Regions from separate parts of the Kitasatospora sp. NPDC058190 genome, predicted to be linked through region 2. Evidence: riboswitches for the same ligand, from Rfam matches in the RefSeq annotation. Region 2 holds a riboswitch; each other region holds the start of a gene.
The links. Region 2 has a riboswitch for cobalamin ahead of ACFVWU_RS11380 (cobalamin biosynthesis protein). Riboswitches for the same ligand answer to the same signal wherever they lie in the genome.
Positions count from the first base shown of each region.

Region 1 (9,707 bases), on a different contig from region 2:
GGCGATGTCCGCGATCAGCGACATCCGCCAGCGCCGCGAGGGCCTGGACGAGAACGGCAAGCAGGTCAACCCGGGCGTGGACTTCGTGGACTACTTCATCGCCGGCGCCTCGATCGTCGTCCCGAAGGGCAACCCCAAGGGGATCAAGACCCTCGACGACCTGTGCGGCAAGACCGTCGCCCTCCAGCAGGGCACCACCCAGGACGACATCGCCACCCGGCAGGTGGCCGTCTGCTCCCACACCGGTCGCCAGCTGACCGTGCACAGGTTCGACAGCGACGCCAAGGCGCTGGCCGAGGTCGCCTCCGGCGCCGCCGCGGCCGGCGTGAACGACTTCCCGGTGGCCGCCTACGCGGCGAAGACCACGGACGGCGGCAACCGCTTCGAGTTGACCGGCGCGCAGTCCACCTCCAACCCGTACGGGATCGCGGTGCGCAAGACGGACACCGACCTGCGGGACACCCTCTCCAAGGCGGTCGACCAGCTGATCCGCAGCGGCGAGTACGACAAGATCCTCGGCAAGTGGAACGTGAGCGCCGGCGCGGCGCAGAACGCGGTCGTCAACGGGGGCATCTGAGCGGCGGCCGGGCCCGGCCGGGGGCGGGCGGCCCCCGGCGGGCCTCCGGGCGGACTGCGGAGGGATCTGCATACTTATACGCAGGGTGACAGGGGCACGCGATTCGTCCGAATAGCGGACAGTGCGAGCCCTTGTTATCCGATTTTGATCTGAATGAGGGCCACCTGACCGTCATCAGATGGCAGGATTCCCCCCAACTCGGATCGAGCCGACCCCTGGTCGAGGCGGTTCCGGTCAACGTCCACCTCGGCGGAGGGTGGCGGAAGCAGTACCCCGCACCACCCTGGGCGGCCCCCTGCGCCCAGGACACTGCACCACCCGGCATGCCCGTACGACGACGTACAGCGACATACCCATCCGTACGGCTCCGTACGGCCAGCTGCCCGGTGCGCCGCTCCCGCGGCGTACTCCGCCCGATTTCTCTCCCCAGGAGGAGATCCCCCTCATGACCGCCCGTACCCAGCGCACCCGCCTCTTCGCGGCCGGCGTGGCCGCCGTCTCCGTGTCCCTCGTGCTGACCGGCTGCGGCAGCAGCAAGTCCGGTTCCTCCACCGGCGCCAACGCCAGCGCGACGGTCCCCGCCGTGACCTCCGACGCGTCGCTGGCCGCCCTCGTCCCGGCCGACATCAAGTCCGCAGGCAAGATCGTGGTCGCCACCGATGCCTCCTACGCGCCCAACGAGTTCAAGGACGACAAGGGCGCCATCGTCGGCATGGACGTCGACCTGGCCAACGCCATCGCCAAGAAGCTGGGCCTGACCGCCGACGTCCAGAACGCCACCTTCGACGCGATCATCCCGGGCATCACGGGCAACAAGTACACGATGAGCATGAGCTCCTTCACCGACACGAAGGAGCGCGAGGCATCGGTCGACATGGTCACCTACTTCAGCGCGGGCACGGGCGCCGCGGTCAAGAAGGGCAACCCCGAGAAGATCGACCCCACGGACCTGTGCGGCAAGAAGGTCGCCGTCCAGACCGGCACCACCCAGGCCGACGCGATCAAGGACACCATCAACCCCGCCTGCGCCAAGGCCGGCAAGCCGACCATCCCGAACGACGGCGACAAGTTCGACCTGCAGACCGACGTCACCCAGTCGCTGGTCTCCGGCCGCGACCAGGTCATGCTGGCCGACTCCCCGGTGGTCGACTACGCGATCAAGCAGACCAACGGGCAGCTGGAGAAGATCGGCCAGGTGACCGACACCGCCCCGTACGGCGTCGTGCTGGCGAAGAACTCGCCGCTCACCAAGGCCGTCCAGGGCGCCATCCAGTCCCTCATGGCGGACGGCACCTACAAGAGCATCCTGGAGAAGTGGGGCGTGCAGGCGGGCGCGATCGACAAGTCTGCCGTCAACGGCGCCGCCAGCTGATTCCGCTGTTCTGAACACAACCCCTGAGGCCACACAGTGAACTCTTCCGACCAGGGGTCGGTGCACCCGGGACGGCCCGAAACCCTCAAGGCCGTCCCGGTCCGCCACCCCGGACGCTGGGTCGGGGCAGCAGTCGTCGCGCTCCTCGCGGCGATGCTGATCCACGCCCTCACCACGAATCCCCAGTTCCAGTGGGACGTCGTCGGCACATACCTCTTCGACTCCTCGATCCTGCATGGCCTCGGCGTCACCCTTGAGCTGACCTTCCTCTCCATGCTGATCGGCGTGTCGGGCGGCATCATCCTCGCGATGATGCGCCTGTCGCCGAACCCGGTGCTCTCCAGCACCGCCTGGTTCTACATCTGGGTCTTCCGCGGCACCCCGGTGCTGGTCCAACTGCTGTTCTGGAACTTCCTGGGCACGCTCTGGGCCAACATCTCGATCGGCATCCCGTTCGGCCCGGCCTTCTGGTCCCAGCCGACCAACCAGGCGATCCCGCTGTTCGTCGCCGCCCTGCTGGGCCTCGGCCTCAACGAGGCCGCCTACATGGCGGAGATCGTCCGCGGCGGCATCCAGTCCGTGCCGCTCGGCCAGACCGAGGCCGCGCACGCGCTGGGCATGAGCCAGTTCGCCACCATGCGGCGGATCATCCTGCCGCAGGCGATGCGCGTGATCATCCCGCCGACCGGCAACGAGACCATCTCGATGCTGAAGACCACCTCGCTGGTCTCGTCGATCGCCCTGGAAGAGCTGCTCCGGGCCGGTCAGAACATCTACTCGCGCACGTTCCAGACCATTCCGCTGCTGATCGTCGTCAGCATCTGGTACCTGCTGATGACCTCGATCCTCACCGTGGTCCAGTACTACATCGAGCGCTACTACGCGCGCGGCGCCAACCGGGTGCTCCCGCCCACGCCGTTGCAGCGCCTGCGCCGGCTGTTCGCCGGCAAGCCCGTCCCGCCGGCCAAGGACGACGTGGTCACGGGCCTCGAAGGAGGTGGCCACGTATGACCGACCTGACCAAGCCCCCGGCGGACACCCGACCCGTACCCATGGTGGAGGCGCAGGGCGTACGCAAGTCCTACGGGCTGGTGGAGGTGCTCAAGGGCATCGACCTGGAGGTCAAGAAGGGCGAGGTGTTCGTCCTGGTCGGCCCCTCCGGATCCGGCAAGTCGACCTTCCTGCGGTGCATCAACCATCTGGAGAAGATCAACGGCGGCTTCCTCTCGGTGGACGGCGAACTGGTCGGCTACCGGCTGAAGGGCGACCGCCTCCACGAGCTGAAGGACCGCGAGGTCGCGCAGAAGCGCCGGGACATCGGCATGGTGTTCCAGCACTTCAACCTCTTCCCGCACATGACCGCGCTGGAGAACGTCATAGAGGCGCCGGTGCAGGTCCGCAAGGAGACCAAGGCCGACGCCCGCGAGCGCGGCATGGCCCTGCTGGAGCGGGTCGGACTCGCCGACAAGGCGAAGAACTACCCCTCGCAGCTCTCCGGCGGCCAGCAGCAGCGCGTGGCCATCGCCCGCGCGCTGGCCATGAAGCCCAAGCTGATGCTCTTCGACGAGCCCACCTCCGCGCTCGACCCGGAGCTGGTCGGCGAGGTGCTGGACGTCATGCGCGGCCTGGCCGAGGAGGGGATGACGATGATCGTCGTCACCCACGAGATGGGCTTCGCCCGCGAGGTCGGCGACGCGCTGGTGTTCATGGACGGCGGTGTGGTGGTCGAGTCCGGCAACCCCCGCGAGGTGCTCACCAACCCCCAGCACGAGCGGACCAGGGCCTTCCTCTCCAAGGTGCTCTGACCCCGCACGATCGGCGCCCGGCAGGCACCTTTCCTGCCGGGCGCCGACGTTTTCCCCAGCCGGGTAATAGGCTGGAACCATCCGGCCCGTTACCGAAATCTCTGGAAGGACCGCCGTGGAGCTCGCCTCGTACGCCGATCTCGCCGTTCGGCTGGTGAACACCGAGGAACCCGAGCGCGGCACCGACACGCTGACCTCGGTGGACGCGGTGCGCGCCCTGTTCTCCGACTCCTCCCGGGCCGCCGCACTGGCCGACGAGTCCGACGTGCCCCGGCTGCGGGGCGTACGGACCAGGCTGCGCGGGGTGTTCGAGGCCGCCGCCGAGGGGGACGAGGTCCGGGCCGTCGACCTGCTGAACAGCCTGCTGATGGAGTACCCCGTCAGCCCGCTGGTCTCCGGGCACGACCACCTGGACGACGCCGGCCGGCCGCGCTGGCACCTGCACCTGGCCGACAACTCGCCGACCGCCACCGCCCACTTCAGCGCGGTCGCCTGCATGGGCCTGGCCGTCCACCTCACCGAGCTGGGCGCCGACCGGCTCGGCATCTGCCAGGCCGCGCCCTGCCGCAACGCCTACCTGGACACCTCGACCAACCGCTCCCGCCGCTACTGCTCGGACCGCTGCGCGACCCGCGCCAACGTGGCCGCCTACCGGGCCCGCAAGCGCCAGGAGGCCGAGGCGGCGCTCAGCGCCGGGCAGTAGGCCTCAGAGCTCCTCGACGAAGACCCCGAGACGGCGGGCCAGGCCCGGCACCCGGGCCAGCCGGGGGCTGAGCAGCAGCCGCTCCAGCCGGCGGCCCGGCGCCAGCCAGGCCGGGCTCGGGCGCAGCCGCAGCAGCACCCGGCCGAGCACCAGCTCGTCCGGGACCGGGCCGTAACTGCGGCTGTCACTGTCCACCGGCCGGTTGTCGGACAGCAGCCACCAGCCCTTCGGGCGGCGCTCGGCCGCCCGCTTCACCACCAGCAGGTCCTGCTGGAGGGGGTGCCGGAACAGCACCACCGCGCCCGGCCGGATCGGCGCGCCGTAGCGGACCAGCAGCTGGTCGCCCTCGCGCAGGGTCGGGACCATCGACGGGCCCGCCACGTCGATCAGCCCGAACGGCACCACGCCGCCGCCCGCACCACCCTGCGGGTCCGCGCTCCGCGCCACGACTCCTCCTCCCGGACCGTCCGCACCCAGTCTGCCGTACGGACCGTCATCCGTTCGATGTCCGGATTACCCCGGTTCCGGGTCCGCCTTTCGCCCTAGGCCCACCGCCCGATCGCGAAACCCGGCGGACGGAAGGGTAATCTCGGGCGCGGGAAGACGATCTAAGGAAGGACTCCCATGTTCTCTCGTCTGTTTGCACCTCGCGCCACCGCTCACGCCCACTGCGACCTGCCCTGCGGCGTGTACGACCCGGCGCAGGCCAAGCTTGAGGCCGAGTCGGTCAAGGCCACCCAGGAGAAGTACCAGGCCAACGAGGACCCGCACTTCCGCGCCCGCGCCATCATCATCAAGGAGCAGCGCGCCGAGGCCGTCAAGCACCACATCTCGGTGCTGTGGAGCGACTACTTCAAGGCCCCGCACTTCGAGAAGTACCCCCAGCTGCACAAGCTGATCAACGACACCCTGAAGGCCGCCTCGGCCGCCAAGGCGTCCACCGACCCGGCCACCGGCCAGGCCCTGCTGGACCTGATCGCCGAGGTCGACAAGATCTTCTGGGAGACCAAGCAGGCCTGAGCCTGACGCGTCGCCACCCGGCCGCCCCCGTCCGCCCGTCGGACGGGGGCGGTCGTGCGTTCACGCCCGATCCATGCCCGGTAAGGGCTGCCTGGCCTGAGTGACTGTTATGCCGCCAGGGCGTCCGAGGGGGAAGTCCGGTGCGAATCCGGCGCTGACCCGCAACGGTGAGCACGGCCCCGGGAGCACCCCCCGCGTCCGCGCCAGCCCGATCGCCCTCGGCCACTGAACTCCCGACAACTCGCCGTGGACTGCGAGGGGAAGGCGCCCGGGCACGCCCCCGGCCGGCGCCCGCCCCGGCACACCCGCGGCCCGAGGCAAGGCGCGATCCTCTCGTGGACAGCAGTTCGCCTGCTCGCCGAATACCCACGCTCCCGCTCGCCGTCGGCCTCGCCGCCGCCCTGCTGCTCTCCCTGGTCTGCGGAGTCGCGTTCGGCTCCTCCGGGATCCAACTCCCCCGCGTCCTGCGGCTCCTGGGCGCCGGACTGACGGGCGGTCGGCTGGACGCGAGCGAGGCGGCCGGGTACGCCATCGTCTGGGAGATCCGACTGCCGCGCACCGTCCTGGCCGCCGTGGTCGGCGCCGGACTGGCCGCCACCGGCGTCGCCGTCCAGGCGCTGGTGCGCAACGCGCTCGCCGACCCCTTCGTCCTCGCCGGGACGCCCCACGAGGTGCTCCGACCCGCCCTGCTGGCCGAGGTGTTCGGCGTCCGGGCCACCCAGGTCCGGCATCCGGACACCGGCGCCCTCCAGCTGCTGTTCGACCGCCTCCCCTGAACCACTCGAAGACCGCTCCGATCCGGAAGAAGTGACATGCGCACCAAGGCCGTTGCCGCCGCCGCCCTGCTCACCCTGGGACTCACCGCCTGCGGCGCGCGGATCACCCCCACCGCGGCCCCCACCGCCTCCGCCCACTACCCGGTGACCGTGGACGACTGCGGGGAGCGGCTCACCTTCGCGCAGAAGCCCGCCCGGGTGGTGACCAACGACGTCAACATGGCCGAGCTGATGTTCTCCCTCGGCCTCGCCGACCGGATGGCCGGCTACGTCATGCCCGACGACAAGGGCCGGGTCGACAAGGCGGCCTGGAAGGACGGGTACCAGCAGACCACCTGGCTCTCCAAGAAGGTGCTCACCAAGGAGATCGCGCTGGACGCCAAGGCCGACCTGGTCTTCGCCGGCTGGCACTACGGCTTCGACGAGGGCAGCGGGGTCACCCCGCAGGCGTTCAAGGCCCTCGGCATCGACTCCTACGTGCTCAGCGAGTCCTGCCGCAGCGGCAAGGGCCCCGAGCGCGGGGTGATGGACCCGCTGGAGGCGCTCTACACCGACCTCGCCAACCTCGGCGAGATCTTCGACGTCAGGGACCGCGCCGACCGCCTGGTCTCCGACTTCAAGGCGAAGATCGCCGCCGTCCCGCAGCCCGAGCGCCGTCCGTCCGTCTTCCTGTACGACAGCGGGCAGGACAAGCCGTACACCGCCGGGAAGTTCGCCGCCGCCGACCAGATCATCGACAAGGCCGGCGGGGCCAACATCATGGGCGACCTCGCCGACACCTGGGTCACCGCGGGCTGGGAGAGCGTGGTGCGGCGCGACCCCGAGGTGATCGTGGTCATGGACTACGTCGACCTGGTCGAGAGCCCGCGCAACCCGGCCGCGATCAGCACCCTGGCCGACTACCTGCGCACCGTCCCGGCCCGCTGACCGGCCCGGGCAGCACCGCTTCCGACCGGGTCCGCCGGGCGTACGCTCAGAGGTACGAGCCGACGGACCCGACCGGAGGACCGAGATCATGACCACCATGGCGGCGCCGTCCGCCTTCGACACCCGGGCCCTGCGCGAGGGCATCGAGCGCTGCGACTCCGAGGCCCTGCTGGCCCTGTACGCCGAGGACGCCGAACTGCGCGTGGTCGACCGCAAGACCCAGCCCAGCCACCCCCTGGTGATGCACGGACTGGACGAGATCGGCGCCATGCTGAACGACGTCTACGGCCGCGAGATGACCCACAAGCTGGAACAGGTGGTGGTCCAGGGCGACCACGTCGCCTTCCTGGAGTCCTGCCGTTATCCCGACGGCGTGCGGGTGCTGATGTCCTCGATGGCCGACCTGCGGGACGGCCGGATCGTCGACCAGACCTCGATCCAGGCCTGGGACGAGACCGGACCCGAGCAGTAGGCTCGCGGCATGATCCGCGCCGCCGTCGTCACCGACGTCCCCGTCATCCTGACCATGATCCGCGAGCTCGCGGACTACGAGAAGGCCCCGCAGGAGGCGGTGGCCACCGAGGAACAACTGCGCGAGGCGCTGTTCGGCGCCAACCCGGCCCTGTTCGGCCTGATCGCCGAGGACGACACCACCGGCGAGCCGGTCGGCTTCGCGGTCTGGTTCCTCAACTTCTCGACCTGGCGCGGCACCCACGGGATCTACCTGGAGGACCTCTACGTCCGCCCGGAGGCCCGCGGCGGCGGCCACGGCAAGGCGCTCCTGCTGGAGCTCGCGCGGATCGCCGTCGAGCGCGGCTACGCGCGGGTGGAGTGGTCGGTGCTCGACTGGAACCAGCCCTCGATCGACTTCTACAAGTCGCTCGGCGCGGTGCCGATGGACGAGTGGACCGTCTACCGGCTCACCGGCGAGGCACTGACCGCCGCCGGCAGTCGTTGAGAGTTGTTGAGAAGTCGCTGAGAAGTCGCCGAACCGACCGGTGAGTACGGGCAAAGGCCCTGCCACCCAGCGTCGCAATGCCTTACCATGAGTAACTCTCGCACCGGGGCGCGGAGCACCAGCGGCGATGGCGGATCAGCGGTATCGGCGCCCCTCCGTGGGGTAGCAACAGCGGTAGTAACAGCGGTAGCAAGGCCCCCCAGCGGGGGGTACCAAGCAAGCACAGCGCGTCACCCAGGAGGCAAGGGTGTCCCAGATCGACAGCGATCTCGGAGTTCAGGACTTCGTGGAGGTCCGGCTGCCCGCGGCGGGGGCCTACCTCTCCGTGCTGCGGACGGCGACGGCCGGGCTCGCGGCCCGGTTGGACTTCACCCTCGACGAGATCGAGGACCTGCGGATCGCGGTGGACGAGGCCTGCGCCATCCTGCTCCAGCAGGCGGTCCCCGGCTCCGTGTTGTCCTGCGAGTTCCGCCTGGTCGGCGACTCGCTGAAGGTGACCGTCGCCGCTCCCACCACGGACGGCAAGGCGCCCGAACGGGACACCTTCGCGTGGACGGTGCTCTCCGCGCTGGCCGGCGAGGTCGACTCCTCGGTCGACGAGGACAACACCGTGTCGATCAGCCTGCACAAGAAGCGCGGCGGGTCCGTCGCCCACTAGCCGGGCACCGAGCAGCACCCTGCAAGGGCCGTCCGCCGCTCCCCCACCGGGGCCCGGCGGGCGGCTCCCGGTACCGCCCCCCACGCGGTACGACCAACGAGACGATGCCGGGGCCGACGGCCCCGGTGCTCCCGGAACGGAACGGGGGAATGGCCGTGAGTGATCTGGACCGTACCGGCCTCGCGACGGCGGGCCCTGCCGTACCGACCCAGGCGAGCGTTCCCGGCCTCGCCGCCAACGACGAAGCGCACCCGAAGGACGCCCACCGGATGAGCCACCCGACCGAGCCGACGTCTGAGCCGACGCCCGCCTCCACGCCTCCGCCGGACCAGGCGGACGGGGCCGCGGAGTTGCACGGCGCCGTGCCCGCCCAGGGCGGCTCGCACCGCACCGGCGCCCCGGACCGGGAGGCCGCCCGCGCGCTGTTCGTCCGGCTGTCCGCACTGCCCGAGGGCTCCCCGGAGCGCGTCGAGCTGCGCAACCAGCTGGTGCGGATGCACATCCCGCTGGTCGAGCACCTGGCCCGGCGCTTCCGCAACCGGGGCGAGCCGCTGGACGACCTGACCCAGGTCGCCACCATCGGGCTGATCAAGTCGGTGGACCGCTTCGACCACGAGCGCGGGGTCGAGTTCTCCACCTACGCGACGCCGACCATCGTCGGCGAGATCAAGCGGCACTTCCGCGACAAGGGGTGGGCGGTGCGCGTCCCGCGCCGCCTGCAGGAGCTGCGGCTGTCGCTCACCACGGCGACCAGCGAGCTCTCCCAGCGGCACGGCCGCTCCCCCACGGTGCACGAGCTGGCCGAGCACCTGGGGATCTCCGAGGAGGACGTCCTGGAGGGCCTGGAGTCCGCCAACGCGTACTCCACGCTGTCCCTGGACGTGCCGGACAGCGACGACGAGTCGCCGGCC
Region 1 is NZ_JBHVVI010000120.1:4,888-14,594, reverse strand. Features, by position in the region: gene ACFVWU_RS36740 (ABC transporter substrate-binding protein) at 1-577, shown strand, start outside; gene ACFVWU_RS36735 (ABC transporter substrate-binding protein) at 1,023-1,949, shown strand; gene ACFVWU_RS36730 (amino acid ABC transporter permease) at 1,986-2,960, shown strand; gene ACFVWU_RS36725 (amino acid ABC transporter ATP-binding protein) at 2,957-3,754, shown strand; gene ACFVWU_RS36720 (CGNR zinc finger domain-containing protein) at 3,870-4,457, shown strand; gene sodX (nickel-type superoxide dismutase maturation protease) at 4,461-4,823, opposite strand; gene sodN (superoxide dismutase, Ni) at 5,082-5,477, shown strand; cobalamin riboswitch at 5,579-5,712, shown strand; partial or broken gene ACFVWU_RS36705 (iron chelate uptake ABC transporter family permease subunit) at 5,813-6,130, shown strand; gene ACFVWU_RS36700 (ABC transporter substrate-binding protein) at 6,290-7,180, shown strand; gene ACFVWU_RS36695 (nuclear transport factor 2 family protein) at 7,269-7,652, shown strand; gene ACFVWU_RS36690 (GNAT family N-acetyltransferase) at 7,662-8,138, shown strand; gene ACFVWU_RS36685 (anti-sigma regulatory factor) at 8,386-8,796, shown strand; gene ACFVWU_RS36680 (RNA polymerase sigma factor SigF) at 9,066-9,707, shown strand, end outside.
Region 1: another riboswitch for cobalamin. It lies ahead of ACFVWU_RS36705 (iron chelate uptake ABC transporter family permease subunit); the one in region 2 lies ahead of ACFVWU_RS11380 (cobalamin biosynthesis protein).

Region 2 (9,707 bases):
GCCTGCCCCCAGGCCTTGGCGGCGGCGCCGACCGTCATGGCCAGCGCCCGGCCCGCCGCGCGGGCGTCCTCCGGGAGCAGCTCGCCGCGCTTGTCGACCTCGTCCAGCTCTCCGGCCCAGCGGGCGATCCGGACGGCGTCCACCAGCATCCGACGGGCCAGCGGTGCGAGCTCGGCCGGCGCGGGGAAGCCGTCCGGCACGGGAACCCGGCCCCGCCCTGGCGCCGGCGCGGGCCCTCGTCGCCGGGGTACACCGGCCCCGCCCGGCCTGCCACCGGAGGGCCGGTGGGGTGTACCGGGGAGACGGGTCACCGTCGCACCGGTACCGATCGTCGGCGGGAGCGGGGCATCACGGTCGCGCGGGTTCCGAGACGTCACGTCGAGCAGTCTTCCCCTTGTACCGGCCTTCTGTCACATCCGGTTGTCCGTACGACCGGGAGACCGTGGACGGCACCTCCGCAAGATCGGGCAACAGTGGCAAACCGCCTGGCCGGAAACGTGTGGCGGGACCATGCCAGGGTTGCGGCCGGGCGTCGCGGTGCCCGTCCGGCCGGTCACGCTGCGTGTCGGACGGGGGTGTGCGGAGGCGCGGTGGGTGGGGATCCGGCCAGGCGGCACGTGCCTGGGGACGGGGGTTTCGGCACGGGAAGTCGGCCGGGCCGACTTCTGGTGCGCGGGCGGGAGCCGTGCCGGGGGCGCGATCCGGACAGCGAATCGAACGGGGGTCACGCGGACGGCGGGGCGCAGCCGCGGCCGCCCCGGGCCGGTGGTGCGTCCCGGGGCGGCGACGGGCGGTCAGGGGGCTGTCGCGGGGGGGGGGGGGGAAGTCGGATGGGTCGACGCTCGCCCGCAGGGCCAAATTTGGCCCCCGAAGCCGGGGCGGGCGCCGTCAGAGCAGGGGGGTGAGCCAGCGGCGGAGGAGTTCGGTGTAGTGGTCGGGGGCGGAGTTCCACAGGGCGGCGTGGTCGGCGCCCGGGAAGGTCTGCAGGTTGACCACGTCCGGCCGGGCGGCCGCGAGGCGCTGGGCGGCACCGAACGGGGCTGTCCGGTCGCTGGGACTGTGCAGCACCAGCGTGGGGACGTGCAGGTCCGCGCCCTCGGCGAGCCGCGCGAAGTCGGCGAGGTCGACGCCGGTGCGGCCCTCGGCGGCCAGGGCGCCCAGCTCGGCGGCGACGCCCGTGAAGCCGGCCCGGGCGGCGTCGCGGCGGGCGGAGGCGGGCAGGTCGAGGACGGGCGAGTCGAGGATCAGCCCGCTGATGGTGGGCGCCCACGCGGAGCGGGCCGCCGCGTGCAGGACCGTGGTGGCGCCCGACGACCAGCCGTACAGGATCACCCGGCCCGCGCCGTGGTCGAGCGCCAGCCGTATCGCCGACTCGACGTCGCGCCACTCGGTCGCGCCGAAGTGGCTCAACCCGTCCGGGGAGGCGGGGGCGCCCGCGTCGCCGCGGTAGGTGACGGCGAGGACGGGCAGGCCGAGGCGGTCGAGGACGGGCAGGACCGGGAGGGTCTGCTGGCGGTCGGCCTCGGTGCCGTGGACGAGGATCACCCAGGTGCCGCGCTTGCCGTCGAGGTGCCAGGCCGGGAGGGCACCCAGCTCGCCGTCGGCGCTGGTGTCGCTGAAGGCCAGGCCGAGCGCCTCGGTGGGGTCGCCGAGCAGCACGCGGGGGGTGAAGTGCACCTCGGTGCCGGGCGTGAGGGTGCCCCGGTCGGCGCGGACGAGCCGCCGGGTGACGCCCTGCTCGTCGCTGTGCAGGATCTCCTCGACCACCGCGTGCCCGCCGCCCTCCCACTCGACGGCCCAGCGGCCGCGCCGCAGGCTCTCGGGGCGGCGGGTGAAGGTGACCCGGCCGGCGGCGAGGCTCTGCACGAGGATGGGCCCGGACTCCCGCACGGCCGCCCCCGCACCCGGCCCCGCCGCCGGCCCCGCGCCCGGACGGACCACCCGCTCGGAGGCCCGGCGGCCGATCACCAGGACGACGGCCCCGGCCCCGACGACGGCGGCCGCCACGACCGCTGCGGTTCGCCAACGCATATCGTTCCCCGCTCTGCTCCACGGACCGGACGGTGTTCGTACACCAGTTCACCGGGGTCGCGCACCCCCGGCCACCGGACTAGGCCGTCCGGGGGATGGGGGAGGAAGGGGAGCGTCAGACCGGAACGGCCGTCGGCTGGGCCGCGAGCAGCTGCCAGAACCGGGGGGTGAGCGGCGGGGCGGGGGTGCGGGGCACGCTGGGGGTGCCCCAGTGGGTGGGGACGTGGTGTTCCTGGTGGAGGACGGGGAGGACGGCCGCGAGGTCCGGCTCGGGGACGGGGACGAGGCGGGCGAGGGCGCGGAGCTGGGGCTGCCAGCGGCCGGCGACGCACTGGCGCAGCAGCCGGTCCAGGGCCTCGGCGCGGCCGGTGGCCTCGACCAGCTCGGTCAGCCGCAGGCCGAGGACCTGGGCGAGGGCGTGGGTCTGGTCCGGGTCGCCGTCCCAGTGGCCGGTCAGTTCGGCCTCCCGGTAGGCGGGCAGGGACATGCCGACGCGTTCGGCCACGGCCTCCTGGCCGAGTTCGCGGGCGATGCGGTGGTCCCGCAGACGCGTCGGGCGGGCGCCCATCAGGTCGGCGGCGGGACACCAGAGGACGCGGGCAAGGGCGATGAGCTCGGCCTCGCCGGGCCGCAGGTCGCCGTTCTCCCAGGCGAGGACGTGGCCGAACAGCAGCCGTACGCCGTGGGCGGCCATGCCCTCGGCGACCTGTTCGGGGGTCAGGCCGAGGCCGACCCGGTGGGCGCGTGCGGCCTCGGGCGAGAACGGCACCGGGGGCGGGGCGGCGGCGGGGGTCTTTCTGCGGCGCATGGCACCGAACGGTAGGCGCGGCCCTCGGCGCGCCCCCAGCCCCAGAACGCACGAAGCGGGACTGACGGGCCATCCGCCGCGCTGGGCGATCGCACAGTGACGACACCCGGCCGCCGGGTGGCCGCCGTGTGACCAACCCCTCCGTGACCTCGGTTGACGCGTGGATCGGCCGCGTGATGGGATCCTTGCGCCAAACGGAGGCATGGAGAGGAAGCCGGTGCGAGTCCGGCGCGGTCCCGCCACTGTCACCGGGGAGCACGCTCGGAAGGTGCCACGGCGGGCCGTCAGTCATTGCTGGCAGGCTGCTGGAAGGCTCCGGGGGTGCGTCCGACCCGGAAGCCAGGAGACTCTCGCCCCCGGTACGTCGATCCAGGGCGCGGACCCTGAGTGAGGACACGCACGCGATGCAGCCTGCCCCGCCCCGTCGGACCCCGAGCTGCCCACCGCCGTGCGCCCGCTGACCCGCGCCGCCGCCTTCGCGCTGGGCGCCGTCGCGGGCTACGCCGTCGACGCCCGCTTCGCCGACCCCCGCCGCGGCCACCCCGTCGCGCTCTTCGGCAACGCCGCGACCCGCCTCGAACGGCGCCTGTGGCGCGACGACCGCACGGCCGGGACGGCGTACACGGCGCTGTGCGTGGGCACGGTAGCGGCCGGCGCGCTGGCCCTGGACCGTACGGTGGGCCGCCGTCCGCTGGGGCGGGCGGCACTGGCCGCGGCGGCGACCTGGACGGTGCTCGGCGGCACCTCGCTGACCCGGGAGGCGCGCACCATCGGCCGCTCCCTCGCCGCGGGCGATCTGACGGCCGCCCGGGAACGGCTGCCGCACCTGTGCGGGCGGGACCCGAGCGCGCTGGACGGACAGCAGATCGCCCGGGCCGTGGTCGAGTCGGTGGCCGAGAACACCGCCGACGCCGTGGTGAACGCGCTGACCTGGGGCGCCCTGGCGGGCACGCCGGGCCTGCTGGCCTTCCGCGCGGTGAACACCCTGGACGCGATGGTGGGCCACCGCTCGCCCCGCTACGCCCGCTTCGGCTGGGCCTCGGCCCGGCTGGACGACGTGGCCGGCTGGCCGGGCGCCCGGCTCACCGCGCTGCTGACGGTGGCCGCCGCACCCGAGCCCCGGACCGCCTGGCGGGTCTGGCGGCGGGACGGCTCCGCGCACCCGAGCCCGAACGCGGGCCAGGCCGAGTCGGCCTTCGCCGGCGCGGTGGGCGTCCGGCTGGGCGGAACGCTCGACTACGGGCACAGGGTGGAGCACCGGCCGGTGCTGGGCGCGGAGTTGCGGCCGGTGACGGTGGACGACATCGAGCGGGCCTGCACGCTGTCCCGGCGGGTGGGCGCGCTGGCGCTGGGTACGACGGTCGCGGGGCACGTCCTGCTGCGGCTCCTGATGAAGAGGGGTGGGGCATGACGAACGCGCTGCTGGTCGCCGGGACGACCTCGGACGCGGGCAAGAGCGTGGTGACGGCCGGGATCTGCCGCTGGCTGGCCCGCCAGGGCGTGCGGGTCGCGCCGTTCAAGGCGCAGAACATGTCGCTGAACTCCTTCGTCACCGCCGACGGCGCCGAGATCGGCCGCGCCCAGGCGATGCAGGCCCAGGCCGCGCGGGTGGAGCCGGAGGCGGCGATGAACCCGGTGCTGCTCAAGCCCGGTGCGGACGGCCGCAGCCAGGTGGTGCTGCTCGGCAGGCCGGTGGCCGAGGTGGGCGCGCTGGACTACCGGGAGCGCAAGCCCGTCCTACTGGAACGCTCCCTGGAGTGCCTGGCGGACCTGCGCCGCCGCTTCGACGTGGTGGTCTGCGAGGGCGCCGGCTCGCCCGCCGAGATCAACCTGCGCGACCGGGACATCGCCAACATGGGCCTGGCCGCGGCCGCCGGACTGCCCGTCGTGGTGGTCGGCGACATCGACCGCGGCGGGGTCTTCGCCGCGATGTACGGGACGCTGGCGCTGCTGTCGGCCGAGGACCAGCGGCACGTGGCGGGCTGGTTCGTCAACAAGTTCCGCGGCGACGCGAGGCTGCTGGCGCCCGGGCTGGAGATGCTGCACGAGCTGACCGGCCGTCCGGTGCTGGGCACGCTGCCGATGCTGCCGGGCCTGTGGCTGGACGCCGAGGACTCGCTCGACCTGTCGACGGTGGTGGACCGGGTCGACGGCCGCGGGCCGCTCGGGGCGGACGTGCTGCGGGTGGCTGTGGTGCGCTTCCCCCGGCTGTCCAACTTCACCGACGTGGACGCGCTGGCGCAGGAGCCGGGCGTGCTGGTGCGCTGGGCGACCCGGCCGGAGGAGCTGGCCGACGCCGACCTGGTGGTGCTGCCCGGCACCCGGGCCACCGTGGCGGACCTCGCCTGGCTGCGCGAACGCGGCCTGGAGCCGGCGCTGAAGGCACGGGCGGCGGCCGGGCTGCCGATCCTCGGGGTCTGCGGCGGCTACCAGATGCTGGCGCGCTCGATCGACGACGAGGTGGAGTCCAAGGCGGGCGTCGTCGACGCGCTCGGGCTGCTGCCGACGCGGGTGCGCTTCGGCGCCGAGAAGGTGCTGGCGCGGCCGGTCGGCGAGGCGTACGGACAGCGGGTCGAGGGCTACGAGATCCACCACGGAGTGGTGACCGTCGACGGGGGCACCCCCTTCCTGGACGGCTGCCGGGTCGGCTCGGTCTGGGGCACCACCTGGCACGGCGCGCTGGAGAACGACGGCTTCCGCCGCGAACTCCTGCGCGAGGTCGCCGAGTCCGCGGGCCGGGCGTTCGTCCCCGCGCCGGACACCTGCTTCGCCGAGGCGCGCGAGGCCCGGCTGGACCGGCTGGGCGACCTGATCGAGGAACACGCGGACACCGACGCGCTGTGGAAGCTGATCGAGGGCGGGGTGCCGGCAGCCGGGTCGCTGCCGTTCCTGGCGCCCGGGGCACCTGGGAGTGACGCATGACTGACGTCCGCTATCCGTTCACCGCGATCGTCGGCATGGCCGACCTGCGGCTCGGGCTGCTGCTGAACGCGGTCTCCCCGGCCGTGGGCGGCGTGCTGGTGCGCGGTGAGAAGGGCACCGCGAAGTCCACCATGGTGCGCGCGCTGGCCGGGCTGCTGCCCTCCATCGCCGCCGTGGACGGCTGCCGCTTCGCCTGCGACCCGGCCGCGCCGGACCCGCAGTGCCCGGACGGGCCGCACACCTCCCTCGCGAGTCACGAACGCCCGTCCCAGCTGGTCGAGTTGCCGGTCGGCGTGGCCGAGGACCGGATCGTCGGCTCGCTCGACCTGGAGCGCGCGCTCGCCGAGGGCGTCAAGGCGTACGAGCCCGGGCTGCTCGCCAAGGCGCACCGCGGCGTGCTCTACATCGACGAGGTGAACCTGCTCCAGGACCACGTGGTGGACCTGCTGCTCGACGCCGCCGCGATGGGCCGCTCGTACGTGGAGCGCGAGGGCGTGTCGGTGCGGCACGCGGCGCGCTTCCTGCTGGTCGGCACGATGAACCCGGAGGAGGGCGAGCTGCGGCCGCAGCTGCTCGACCGCTTCGGCCTGACCGTCGAGATCGCCGCCACCCGGGACCCGGCCGAGCGCGCCGAGGTGGTCCGGCGCCGGCTCGCGTACGACGCGGACCCGGCCGGCTTCGCGGCCCGGTTCGCGGCCGAGGAGCGGGAGCTCGCCGCACACATCACCGCCGCCCGGGAGTTGCTGCCCAAGGTCGAGCTGACGGATGTGGCGCTGCGTCAGATCACCGCCGTGTGCGCGGCGTTCGAGGTGGACGGGCTGCGCGCGGACATCGTGATGGCCCGCACGGCGGTCGCGCTGGCCGCCTGGGCGGGGCGCACCGAGGTGCTGGAGGAGGACGTCCGCAAGGCCGCCCAGCTGGCCCTGCCGCACCGGCGCCGCCGCAACCCCTTCGACGCTCCGGGGCTGGACGAGGAGCAGTTGGACCGGACGCTGGAGGAGCACGCCCAGCCGGAGGATCCGGAGCCGGAGGGTGACGGCCCGGAGCCGGAGGGTGACGGCCCGGAGCCCGAAGGCGACGGCCCGGGTCCGGACGGGGGCGGCCCGGACGGCGGCCCCGACGGCGGTGGGCCCGACGGCGGCGGCGCGCCCGAGCCGTCCGACGGCGGCACCCCGGAGGCGTCCGCCCCCGAGGACGCCGAGGCGCCCGCGCAGCCGCCCGTCCCGGCCCAACACCCCGCCCCCGCGCGGGAGTCGACGCCGGTCGCGGCCGGCGAACCGTACCGGACCCGGCTGTTCACCGTGCGGGGCACCGGCCACGGCGCGCAGGGCCGCCGCTCCCCCGCCGAGACCTCCGGCGGGCACACCATCCGCGCCCGGCGGCCGCAGGGCCCGCTGAGCCGGCTGCACCTGACCGCGACCCTGCAGGCCGCCGCGCCGCACCAGGTGGCGCGCGGGCGGGACGGCCGGGCGCTGGTGCTGCACAAGGACGACTTCCGCGAACAGGTGCGCCAGGGACGGGAGTCCAACCTGGTGCTGTTCGTGGTGGACGCCTCCGGCTCGATGGCCGCCCGGCAGCGGATGACCGCCGTCAAGGGCGCGGTGCTGTCGCTGCTGATGGACGCCTACCAGCGCCGCGACAAGATCGGCATGATCACCTTCCGGGGCGCGGGCGCCGAGCTGGCGCTGCCGCCCACCTCCTCGGTCGAGGTCGGCGCGGCCCGGCTGGAGTCGCTGCCCACCGGCGGGCGGACCCCGCTGGCGGCGGGCCTGCTGCGCGCGCACGAGGTGCTGCGGGTGGAGCGGCTGCGCGATCCGAACCGGCGCCCGCTGCTGGTCGTGGTGACCGACGGCCGGGCCACCGGCGGGCGGGACGCGCTCGCGCAGTCGCAGCGCGCGGCCGCACTGTTCGCGGCACAGGGCACCGCGAGCGTGGTGCTGGACTGCGAGTCCGGGCCGGTCCGCCTGGGCCTGGCCCGCACCCTGGCCGGGCTGCTCGGCGGCAGCGCCGTCAGTCTGGACGAACTGCGCGCCGAGGGCGTGGCCTCGCTGGTCCGCGAGAACCGTTCGGCGAGCCCTTCCGTGAGCCGTTCCGTGAACCGTTCCACCACTGCGATGCGAAAGGCGGCCTGAGCCGACATGCCCAAGGGTGTCCCCGAGAGCGTTCCCGACGACGGCCTGACGACTCGCCAGCGCCGTACGCAGCCGATCACCGCCGTGCACACCGGCCCCGGCAAGGGCAAGTCCACGGCCGCGTTCGGCATGGCACTGCGTGCCTGGAACCAGGGCTGGTCGGTCGGGGTGTTCCAGTTCGTGAAGTCCGCCAAGTGGAAGGTCGGCGAGGAGAACGCGCTGCGCGTCCTCGGCGCCTCCGGCGAGGGCGGCACCGTCGACTGGCACAAGATGGGCTCCGGCTGGTCGTGGATCCAGCGCTCCGCCGAGCAGGAGATGTCCAGCGAGGAGGCGGCGAAGGAGGGCTGGGAGCAGGTCAAGCGCGACCTCGCCGCCGAGACCTACCGCTTCTACGTGCTGGACGAGTTCACCTACCCGATGCACTGGGGGTGGATCGACCCGGACGAGGTGGTGTCGGTGCTCGAGGACCGACCCGGCAGCCAGCACGTCGTCATCACCGGCCGGTACGCGCCCGAGGCGCTGACCGACTTCGCCGACCTGGTCACCGAGATGACCAAGGTCAAGCACCCCATGGACGCCGGCCGCAAGGGCCAGCGCGGTATCGAGTGGTGAGCCTGCGCCCGTGAACATCCCCCGCCTCGTCGTCGCCGCGCCCTCCTCCGGCGCCGGCAAGACCACCGTCGCCACCGGCCTGATCGCGGCGCTCGCCGCGCGCGGGCTGGCGGTGTCCCCGCACAAGGTCGGCCCCGACTACATCGACCCGGGCTACCACGCGCTCGCCGCCGGGCGCCCGGGCCGCAACCTGGACGCCTTCATGTGCGGGCCGGAGCGGATCGCGCCGCTGTTCCTGCACGGCGCGGCCGGGGCGGACGTCGCGGTGGTCGAGGGGGTCATGGGCCTGTTCGACGGGGCCTCCGGGCGCGGGGAGCTGGCGTCCACGGCGCACGTCGCCAAGCTGCTGCGGGCACCCGTGGTGCTGGTGGTGGACGGCTCCTCGCAGTCCCGGTCGGTGGCCGCGCTGGTGCACGGCTTCGCCTCGTGGGACCCGCAGGTGCGCCTCGCCGGGGTGATCCTCAACCGGGTCGCCTCCGACCGGCACGAGCAGCTCCTGCGCGAGGCCCTGGAGGAGGGCTCCGGCGTGCCGGTGCTGGGCGCGCTGCGCCGCTCGGCGGCGGTCGCCACGCCGTCCCGGCACCTGGGGCTGATCCCGGCGGTCGAGCGCTCGGCGGAGGCGCTGAAGGCCGTCGCGGACATGGGCGAGCTGGTCGCCTCCTCGGTCGACCTGGACGCCCTGCTGGAACTCGCCCGGACGGCACCGGAGTTGGACGCCGAGCCGTGGGACCCGTCGGCCGAGGTCACACCGGTGGCCGGGCGGCCGCGGATCGCGGTGGCGGGCGGCGCCGCGTTCTCCTTCTCGTACGCCGAGAACGCCGAACTGCTCGGCGCGGCGGGCGCGGAGGTCGTCCCGTTCGACCCGCTGCACGCCTCGGCGCTGCCGGAAGGGACGGCCGGGCTGGTCATCGGCGGCGGCTTCCCCGAGCTGTACGTACGGGAGTTGAGCGGGAACGCCGAACTGCGGCGGGCCATAGCGGAGTTCGCCGCCTCGGGCGGGCCGGTCGCCGCCGAGTGCGCCGGACTGCTCTACCTGGGGCGGGAGTTGGACGGGCTTCCGATGTGCGGGGTACTGGACACCGCCGCCCGGATGACCGAACGCCTCACCCTCGGCTACCGCGAGGCCGTCGCCCTGCACGACTCCCCGCTCGCCGCGGCCGGCACCCGGCTGCGCGGGCACGAGTTCCACCGGACGGTCTGCG
Region 2 is NZ_JBHVVI010000018.1:42,370-52,076, forward strand. Features, by position in the region: gene ACFVWU_RS11365 (hypothetical protein) at 1-200, opposite strand, end outside; gene ACFVWU_RS11370 (alpha/beta hydrolase family protein) at 889-2,031, opposite strand; gene ACFVWU_RS11375 (helix-turn-helix domain-containing protein) at 2,147-2,839, opposite strand; cobalamin riboswitch at 3,046-3,189, shown strand; gene ACFVWU_RS11380 (cobalamin biosynthesis protein) at 3,288-4,250, shown strand; gene ACFVWU_RS11385 (cobyric acid synthase) at 4,247-5,761, shown strand; gene ACFVWU_RS11390 (putative cobaltochelatase) at 5,758-7,893, shown strand; gene cobO (cob(I)yrinic acid a,c-diamide adenosyltransferase) at 7,900-8,505, shown strand; gene ACFVWU_RS11400 (cobyrinate a,c-diamide synthase) at 8,516-9,707, shown strand, end outside.

Region 3 (9,707 bases), on a different contig from region 2:
CCGGGACTCCAGCTCCGTCGGCCTGGGCCTGTTCCCGCTCGGCATCGCGTTCGGCGTGCTCGTCGTCCACGCGGGCCTGAGCTGGTGGTGGGCCACCGCCTTCACCGCGCTGGTCTACGCCGGGTCGCTGGAGTTCCTGCTGATCGGGCTCGTCGTCGCGGTCGCCCCGCTCACGCAGATCGCCCTGACGGCGTTCCTGGTGAACTTCCGGCACGTCTTCTACGCCCTGTCCTTCCCGCTGCAACGGGTCGGCGGCCGGTTCGGCCGGGCGTACAGCACCTTCGCCATGACGGACGAGGCCTACGCCCTGACCACCGGGCGGCAGGCGCGCTCCTGGAGCGGGCGGCGCATCATCTGGCTCCAGGTGCTCTGCCAGCTCTACTGGGTCGCCGGCGCCACCGCCGGCGCGCTGTTCGGGGCACTGGTGCCCGCCCGGCTGGTCGGCCTGGACTTCGCGCTCACCGCGCTGTTCGTCGTGCTCGCCGTCGACGCCTACCGGGCCCGGCGCGACGTCCCCACCCCCGCGCTGGCTCTGGTCTGCGCACTCGCCGCACGCTTCCTGTTCCCCGGCCAGATGCTGCTCGCCGCCACCGCGCTGTTCACCGCCGGGCTGCTGGCCCGACGCGCCCTCACCCGGCACCGCACCCCCACCCCGAAGGAGCCGGCCCGTGCCTGACACGCCCTACCTGCTCGCCGCCATCGGCGTGTCGGCCGCCGTGACCTGGGGCCTGCGCGCGCTGCCCTTCGCCGTCCTCGCCCCGCTGCGGGCCAGCGCCGTACTGCACCACCTGAGCGAGCGGATGCCGGTCGGCGTGATGGTGATCCTCACCGTCTACGCCCTGCGCGACCTCCCCCTCGCCAGCCCGCTGCGGGCCGCCCCCACCGCCCTCGCCCTCGCCGCCACCCTCGGCCTGCACCTGTGGCGGCGCAACGCCGTCCTGAGCATCCTGGGCGGCACCGCCGTCCACGTCGCCCTCGCCAGCACGCTCTTCGCCCACCCCTGAGCACCGCCGCACCCCGGCGGGCGTCTCCGCAGAATGCAGCCAGACCCGACACCTGGAGTGACGTGTATCACGTCAAGCGGCGCAGAATGCGACACCAGCAACAACGAACGCGGCGAACCACTCATCGGGACTCCGCTGTTCAATAGCAACACGAAGTCATCAGCAGTGCGCCAGGATCCTGGCCGCGATGCCCGCCGTGCCCGCCGTGCCCACCGCGCCCGCGCCAGCACCTCCTGCTGGCCTTACCGGATGCCGGCGAGCACGGCATCATGTCCGATGTCGAGTCGTCAAAGGACTTTGTACGTCAGCTCGTACAGAGAGAGGGACAGGGCGCCGATGGCCTGCATTCGCTCCCCAAGGCCTACCTCGGAGGGGATGATCTTTGCTCCCCCGATGAAGCTGACCTGGCTAGTCGCCTCATTCAGTTCGTGCAAAACAATGTCGATCGGCGCCTGGTCGACAAACGGAACGAACCGCTCGTCGAACTCGAACACGTCCCCCTGTCGCATCTGCATCTTGTCGAAGGTGCCGCCGTCACCTCTGCCGACGAGGACGTCCACACCGTTCGGGTCCAAGATTCTCTTCGCCTCCAGAGACAAAAGCTTGGCGAAAGCCGCATCTGTCATTTTGTCCTCCCATGCTCCGTGTCGTACAGCGTGACAAATTCGTAACACGCGCATCCAGGCAGCGCATTCCGTGGAGTTCCATCACTGCGCGGGAGCGTCCGACTGGCCGGTCAGGGCGGGTTGGCGTGGTTCCGGGTTCACTCGTTCGGCCGATGTCTGGTGAGCGTAGTGCGCCTTCGCCGTCCTCAGTTTGAGCACGCCAAATACGCCGACCGTCAGGCCGGGCGTAGCGGGCCGGGTGGGCCGAGCCGAGTGGAGTGTCCGGGCCGGGCGGTGTGAAGCAGGCGCAGCGGCACATGGGGCCCGGGTTGGTGAAGTAGCGACAGCGGTTGATCCGGGCAGCGTTGAAACGCGCACCAAGCCAGTCTTCTACTCGCGACAGGGGTCCAACCTTCTTGGCAACTTGAGTAATCGGCTGACCAAGGGCCTTACCGATTGCAGCAGTTACCTTGGGAGCGTTGGAGTACTTAAGAGCAATCGATCCCTTATTGGCAGCTCGCCGAGTTCACCAAGGCCTGCGGCGGGACCGCGCGGCCTTGGCCGTGAGCGGCCGAGCCCGCAGGTAGCGTCTCACTGGCTGTGAGGTGGGCTCCCCGGGCGGCGCGGGCCGCTGTCGGCGGGTACTGGCTCGACGGCCCGGCCGCCTCGGCGGCCTGCCCAGCCTGCGCGGACCCGTGCCCCAGGTCGCCCTGACGGTGCTGGGCGACCTGGGGTGACGCCGCGGCGCGGTGTCACGAGACGATGACCGCCATGTCCTGGTACGTCGCGTACCCGGCGTCGAAGGTGGCCTCGCTGATCCAGGACTCCCCGCGGTTCGGGTCGTCGATCAGGAGCTGGCCGTCACCGACCGCGGAGACGACCACGGTGTGCTCGGACGGCCCGGCGTAGAGCACCTGGCGGCCGTCGTAGGCGGTGTACGAGCCGGCCGCGACATCGCGCCAGCCGTAGTCGGCCCAGACGATCGCCGGATGGCCCGCGGCCACCTGCGCACGCAGCTGGGACGGGCTGATGCCCTGCCCCGCCTGCATGACCGAGAGGCCGTAGGACCGCGCGGCCTGGGCGACCGGCGGATAGTACACGCCGAAGCCGGTGCCGGCCGCCTCCGAGCCATTGGGGTCGCCCACGAAGGCACGGTACGGATCGCCGGACAGCGGACCGGAGACGCCCACCTGGTTGTGCACTTGGTCGACGCCGATCTGCGCGAGCACGGCCTGGTCCCCGACCTGGACGCCCCGGGCGGCCAGCACCATGCGCAGCGACGCCGCCTCGCAGTCGTTGCCCAGCTGCTGGGAAAGGAGCGAGACCCCGGTGGCGGCGGCGCCCGCGGGCGTGGGGCAGACCAGCGTGACCGCACCGGCCAGCGCGACGGCCAGTGCCGTCAACCGCCCGCCGCGCGGTAACCGCCTGAACCTGCGACGCGTGGGTTGCGGGTTCCCCGGGTACTCGCGGATGTACTGGCTCCTCGTCATGGCACTTCCCCTTCGCTGCCTTCCCCCGTTCCATGGCACCTCGTCCTCGCCCGTCTCGCAGCTGGGGAGGGCGGACACGCCGGTGGGGGCCCGCGGTGCGCGACCCCCACCGGGTTGTTCCTGGCCGGACGCCGAAGGACGGCCCGTGCCCGATCCGTCACGCAGCCGGTGTGCCTGGGCGCCAAGCCCCAGCCCGGTCCGGGCTCACCATTCCTCAATGGTCGCCGTGCTCCGGCGTGCAGGCGCCCCGGGGTGGGTCCTGTTGAACGCATCCGCAGCTGGGTGTCGTGCGGGGAGTCGATTCGCGGGTGGGATCGTCGACGCAGGGTGACGAGCACGCCACAGGTTGCCGACTCTGGACTTACATAGGACGTCCAACTATATGGTCGTTGGCAGGTCCACGGTGTCAGGGAAGCCGGTGTGAGTCCGGCACGGTCCCGCCAGTGTGACCGGGGAGTTCGTCCTCGCAGGAGATGGCCACTGGCAGCCAGCCGGGAAGGCCGGGGGACGGGCGTGGATCCGGGAGTCAGGATACCGGCCGCGGGTGGTTCGTGTTTTCCACGAGGATGGAGACGACACGCATGACTCCGGGCTGCTCCTGCTGTGTTGCCCTTGGTTGTCCGGTGCCGACGACTGCCGGGGCACGCCCGCTCTGACGGTTCGTCCAGCCGCCGTTGCCGTTGTGACGGGGCCGCACCACCGTGCGCCCGGCCACCTGCGGCGGCCTCCATTCCTCCTCTCCACAACCGCGCCTTCGAGACCACCCTGGCCGAGGGTGTGCGCTTCGAGCGCCGGCTGTTCCACGCCACGTTCGCCACTGCGGACCAGAAGGAGGGCATGGCGGCCTTCGCCGAGAAACGGCAGCCGAAGTTCCAGGGTCGGTGACGCTGGTGGTCCGCCGGTCGACCCCTTCACCGGCGGACCACCCCTGGCGGAACACGGATGTCTCATGTTCCGGACACGTTCGTGAATCCCCGTGTGTGGACGGACCGATTCCCTCTAAGCTGGCCGGGCAGCTGGTTCGCCCTGTCCGCCAGGCAGGGTGTCGTAAGAGGGAACCCGGTGACGCCTTTCAACTGGCCAGTCCGGGACTGCCCCGCAGCGGTGAGTGGGAACGACCGCCGTCATACGCACTGGGCCCGGGTCGGGTCTGGGAAGCGACGGCCAGTAGGTGTCCGCCCTTGACAGGGTGGGTGTGCCCGCGAGTCCGAAGACCTGCCCGCTGCCCGCCCGCGGACGATCCGCGTGCGGCCATCCGGTGACCTCGAGGGCGGGTCGGCGACCACACCAGGCGGTTCAGGCACGCACGTTCACGGCGGCCACCGCCCGGTTCGTCATCCCTTCGCGTTCTCGTCCCGTCCCCGGGTACTTGAGGAGCAAGACTCGCGAAGGAGAGTCCCTTGACCACGAAGTCCGCAGCCGCGGCAACCCTCGCCACCGTGCACGGCTACCCCCGCCAGGGCCGGGGCCGGGAGCTCAAGAAGGCCATCGAGGGCTACTGGAAGGGCGCGGTCACCGCCGAGGTGCTGCTGGCCACGGCCGCCGACCTGCGCCGGGGGAACTGGCAGCAGCTCGCCGACTCCGGCATCGAGGAGGTCCCGACCGGGGACTTCTCGCTCTACGACCACGTGCTGGACACCACCGTCGCCGTCGGCGCGATCCCCGCCCGGCACCGGGCCGCCGTCGAGGCCGACCCGCTGGACGGGTACTTCGCGATGGCGCGCGGTACCCAGGAGGTCGCGCCGTTGGAGATGACGAAGTGGTTCGACACCAACTACCACTACCTCGTGCCGGAGTTGGGCCCGGACACCGTCTTCGCCGCGTACTCGGCCAAGGCGGTCGGTGAGCTCACCGAGGCCGTCGAGCTCGGCCATAACGCCCGTCCGGTCCTGGTTGGCCCGGTGACCTACCTGCTGCTGGCCAAGCCGGCGCCCGGAGTCGCCGCCGACTTCCAGCCGATCACCCTGCTGGACCGGCTGCTGCCGGTGTATGCCGAGCTGCTCGCGGCGCTGAAGGCCGCCGGCGCGGAGTGGGTGCAGTTGGACGAGCCGGCACTGGTGCAGGACCGCACCCCGGCCGAGCTCAACGCCGCGGCCCGCGCCTACCGTGACCTCGGCACTCTCACCGACCGTCCGAAGCTGCTGGTCGCGAGCTACTTCGACCGCCTCGGCGACGCCCTGCCGGTCCTCGCCAAGGCTCCGGTCGAGGGCCTCGCCCTGGACTTCACCGGACCGGCCGCCGCCAACCTGGACGACCTCGCCGCCGTGGGCGGGCTGCCCGGCAAGCGCCTGGTGGCCGGGGTGATCGACGGACGCAACATCTGGATCAACGACCTGGAGAAGTCGCTGGCCACCCTGGCCACCCTGCTCGGCCTCGCCGACCGGGTCGACGTCGCCCCGTCCTGCTCCCTCCTGCACGTGCCCATCGACGCCACACTCGAACGCGACATCGACCCGCAGATCGCCCGCTGGCTCGCCTTCGCCAAGCAGAAGGCCACCGAGGCGGCCCTGCTGGCCCGTGGTCTGCGCGAGGGCACCGCCGCGATCGCCGCCGACCTCGCCGCCAACCGCGCCGACCTCGCCTCCCGGGCCAACTCGCCGATCACCCGCGACCCGGCCGTCCGTGTCCGGACCGCCGCCGTTACCGAGGCCGACACTCGCCGTGCTCAGGCCCACCCGCAGCGGGCCGAGGCCCAGCGGGCCCGGCTGGGCCTGCCGCTGCTGCCGATCACCACGATCGGCTCCTTCCCGCAGACCACCGAACTGCGTATCGCCCGCGCCGACTTGAGCGCCGGACGGATCGACGCCGCCGGCTACCGCGAGCGGATGGAGGAGGAGGTTCGCGAGGTCATCGCCTACCAGGAGAAGGCCGGCCTGGACGTCCTCGTCCACGGCGAGCCCGAACGCAACGACATGGTGCAGTACTTCGCCGAGCAGCTCACCGGCTATCTGGCGACCCGGCACGGCTGGGTGCAGTCCTACGGCACCCGCTACGTCCGCCCGCCGGTCCTCGCCGGGGACATCTCCCGCCCGCACCCGATGACCGTCGACTGGTTCCGCTACGCCCAGGGCCTGACGGACCGCCCGGTCAAGGGCATGCTCACCGGCCCGGTCACCATGCTCGCCTGGTCCTTCGTCCGCGACGACCAGCCGCTCGGCGACACCGCCCGGCAGGTGGCGCTGGCCCTGCGCGACGAGGTCACCGACCTGGAGGCAGCCGGCGCGGCCGTCGTCCAGGTCGACGAGCCCGCCCTGCGCGAAACCCTGCCCCTGAGGGCCGCTGACCGCCCGGCCTACCTGGACTGGGCGACTGAGGCCTTCCGTCTCGCCACTTCGGCCGTCCGCGCGGACACCCAGATCCACACCCACATGTGCTACGCGGAGTTCGGCGCGATCATGACGGCGATCGACGAGCTCGACGCCGACGTCATCTCCCTGGAGGCGACGCGCTCGCACATGGAGGTGGCCGGCGAGCTCGCCGAGGCCGGGTACCCGCGTGAGGTCGGCCCGGGCGTGTGGGACATCCACTCCCCGCGCGTGCCGAGCACCGACGAGGCCGTCGCCCTGCTGCGGGCCGGACTCGCGGCGATCCCGGCCGAGCGCTTGTGGGTCAACCCCGACTGCGGCCTGAAGACCCGTGGCTGGGCGGAGACCCGCGCCTCCCTCGACAGCCTGGTCGCCGCCGCCCGCCACCTGCGCGAGGAACTCGCCGGCTGACGCAGGCACAGGGGCTGTGGGGCGGGCACCGGGACAACGTGGTGCCCGCCCTCGACGGCCGGCTTCTCCGATGGAGACATGCTCGGAGAGGAAAGCCACCCGAGCGACGAGGGCGCTGCCCGCCGAGCAGCGCGAGCACGACGTCCTGGACGAGGACGTGGCCCGGTTGTCCCCGCTCAAGCATGTCAACCTGAACGTGCTGGGCCGCTACAGCTTCCGCGGCTCCACCCCGGCCGGCGGCCTGCTTCGGCCCCTGCGCGACCCGGCCGAGGCCGACGAGGAGGATGGCGAGGACGCCGAGGGCTGACCAGAACACCGGTGCGCTGGTCAGCACCACCGCCAGGCGTCGCCCCGTGACCTCCCAGGGCTCCTTGCCCGGGCCGTGCACCCACACCTTGTCCTGCAGCGCGTAGCAGCAGGAGGTGTCTCCCCCAGCCTTCGGCCGGGAGGTGCCCCCATCCTCGAACGTGGCCAGGCCAGCGTCCTTGAGGCGGGTGGTGGCGGCGGTGACCTGCTCGGTGGTCTCGACCTCGACGCCGAGGTGGTCCAGGCGGGTGTCCTCGCCGGTCTCGCCCTCGATGAGGACGAGCTTGAGCGGCGGCTCGGTGATGGCGAAGTTCGCGTAGCCGGGGCGGCGCTTGGCCGGTTCGGTGCCGAAGAGCTTGGAGGGAAGGCGACGGAGCCCTCGAGGTCGGCGACGCGCAGGGCGAGCTGAACACGGGACCTGGCGGTCTCCCCGATCCGAGGTCTTGTTTCGACATCTGTCGATACAGCGAGCTTGTCTCTCTGGATAGATGACTGTCAACATAGACACATGTCGAATCTGGAACTGCCGGTGCTCGGCCAGGACGACGCGGCGGCGTGCTGCTCGCCGATGGTCCGCGAGCCCTTGGGCGAGGAAGCCGCCGTCGATCTGGCGAAGATGTTCAAGGCCCTGTCGGACCCGGTGCGGCTGCGGCTGCTGTCCCTGATCGCCTCGCACGAGGGCGGCGAGGCCTGCGTCTGCGACCTGACCGGCCCCTTCGACGTCTCCCAGCCGACCATCTCCCACCACCTGAAGGTGCTGCGCGAGGCCGGCCTGGTCGGCTCCGAGCGGCGCGGCACCTGGGTCTACTACTGGGTTCTGCCCGTCGCGCTGGCCAAGCTGTCCGCCCTGCTCCAGACCCCGGCCGGCACCACCGCCGTGGCGACCGCAGGGGGCGCGAGATGACCGAGACAGCTCCGCTCGGCCGCCGGGCCGCGGTTGAGTTCGTCGGGACCGGCGCCCTGGTCGCCGTCGTGGTCGGCTCCGGCATCCAGGCCGCCAAGCTCTCCCAGGACGTGGGCGTGCAGCTGCTGGCCAACTCGCTGGCCACCGTCTTCGGCCTCGGCGTGCTGATCGCCCTGCTCGGCCCGGTCTCCGGCGCGCACTTCAATCCCGTGGTCACCCTGGCCGCCTGGTGGACCGGCCGCCCGGGCGGCGACGGTCCGACCCTGCGCGAGGTCGCCGCCTACCTGCCCGCGCAGATCCTCGGCGCGATCGGCGGTGCGGTGCTGGCGGACGCGATGTTCGCCGAGCCGCTGGTGCACTGGTCCACCCACGACCGCTGGGCCCCGCACCTGTGGCTGGGCGAGGTCGTCGCCACCGCCGGGCTCATCCTGCTGATCTTCGGTCTGGCCCGCGCCGGACGCGCACACTTCGCCCCGGTCGCGGTCGCCTCCTACATCGGCGCCGCGTACTGGTTCACCTCCAGCACCAGCTTCGCCAACCCCGCCGTGACGATCGGCCGGGCGTTCACGGACACCTTCGCCGGCATCGCGCCCGCCTCGGTGCTGCCGTTCGTCGCCGCCCAGCTCGTCGGCCTGGCGGTCGGCGTCGCCCTGGTCGCCCTGCTCTTCGGCCGCCCCGCCGCAGCGGCCGCCGAGGACGTCGTGGTCCCGCACGGCGAGCACCACCCGGCTACCGCCGGCCACTGAACCCCACCCCACCGTTCCTGCCCGAAGGATCAAACCGTGAGCTCTACCGCCGTCCCGTCCGTGCTGTTCGTCTGCGTGCACAACGCCGGCCGCTCCCAGATGGCCGCCGCCCTCCTCACCCGCCTCGGCGGCGAGCGGGTCGAGGTCCGTTCCGCCGGTTCCGCCCCGGCCGACACCGTGAACCCGGCCGTGGTCGAGGCGCTGGCCGAGGTCGGCATCGACATCTCCGCCGAGGTGCCGAAGGTCCTGACCACCGAGGCGGTGCTCGCCTCCGACGTGGTGATCATCATGGGCTGCGGCGACGCCTGCCCCTACTTCCCCGGCAAGCGGTACCTGGACTGGCAGCTGGACGACCCGGCCGGCCAGGGCGTCGTCGCGGTCCGCCCGATCCGCGACCAGATCGAGCAGCGCATCCGCGGTCTGCTGGCCGAGCTCGGCATCGAGGCCGCCGCGTGACCACCCCCGCGGTGGCCGTCACCGGGATGCGCCCCGAGCACGCCGAGCAGGTACTCGCGATCTACCAGCTCGGGATCGACGGCGGCGACGCCACGTTCGAGGAAGCCGCACCGACCTGGGAGGCCTTCGACGCCGCCCGCCTGCCCGAGCGCCGCCTGGTCGCCCTCGACGGCGCCCGGGTGCTGGGCTGGGCCGCGGCCGTACCGGTCTCCGACCGGTGCGCGTACGCAGGCGTGGTCGAGCACTCCGTCCACGTCCACCCCGACGCCCGGGGCCGGGGGGTGAACCCCGCCGCAGCGGTCCGCACCACAGTCCGGCCACGTCCGCGTCGGCGATCGTGAAGGAGGTGCCGATCGAGGTGCCCACCGAGCCGGAGAGCGAGTACGAACCGGACGTGGTCGCGCTGGATGCGGCGCTTGAGCGCGTACGCCTCGCGGGGTTTGAAGTAGCTGTACTCGCCCCGCTCGCGGACGCCCCGGT
Region 3 is NZ_JBHVVI010000100.1:9,383-19,089, reverse strand. Features, by position in the region: gene ACFVWU_RS34000 (AzlC family ABC transporter permease) at 1-676, shown strand, start outside; gene ACFVWU_RS33995 (branched-chain amino acid transporter permease) at 669-1,004, shown strand; gene ACFVWU_RS33990 (hypothetical protein) at 1,292-1,630, opposite strand; gene ACFVWU_RS33985 (C39 family peptidase) at 2,362-3,099, opposite strand; cobalamin riboswitch at 3,466-3,657, shown strand; partial or broken gene ACFVWU_RS33980 (enoyl-CoA hydratase-related protein) at 3,844-3,984, shown strand; cobalamin riboswitch at 4,100-4,337, shown strand; gene metE (5-methyltetrahydropteroyltriglutamate--homocysteine S-methyltransferase) at 4,500-6,815, shown strand; gene ACFVWU_RS33970 (hypothetical protein) at 6,886-7,122, shown strand; partial or broken gene ACFVWU_RS33965 (ArsI/CadI family heavy metal resistance metalloenzyme) at 7,171-7,556, opposite strand; gene ACFVWU_RS33960 (ArsR/SmtB family transcription factor) at 7,630-8,025, shown strand; gene ACFVWU_RS33955 (aquaporin) at 8,022-8,771, shown strand; gene ACFVWU_RS33950 (arsenate reductase ArsC) at 8,808-9,227, shown strand; partial or broken gene ACFVWU_RS33945 (GNAT family N-acetyltransferase) at 9,254-9,511, shown strand.
Region 3: another riboswitch for cobalamin. It lies ahead of ACFVWU_RS33980 (enoyl-CoA hydratase-related protein); the one in region 2 lies ahead of ACFVWU_RS11380 (cobalamin biosynthesis protein).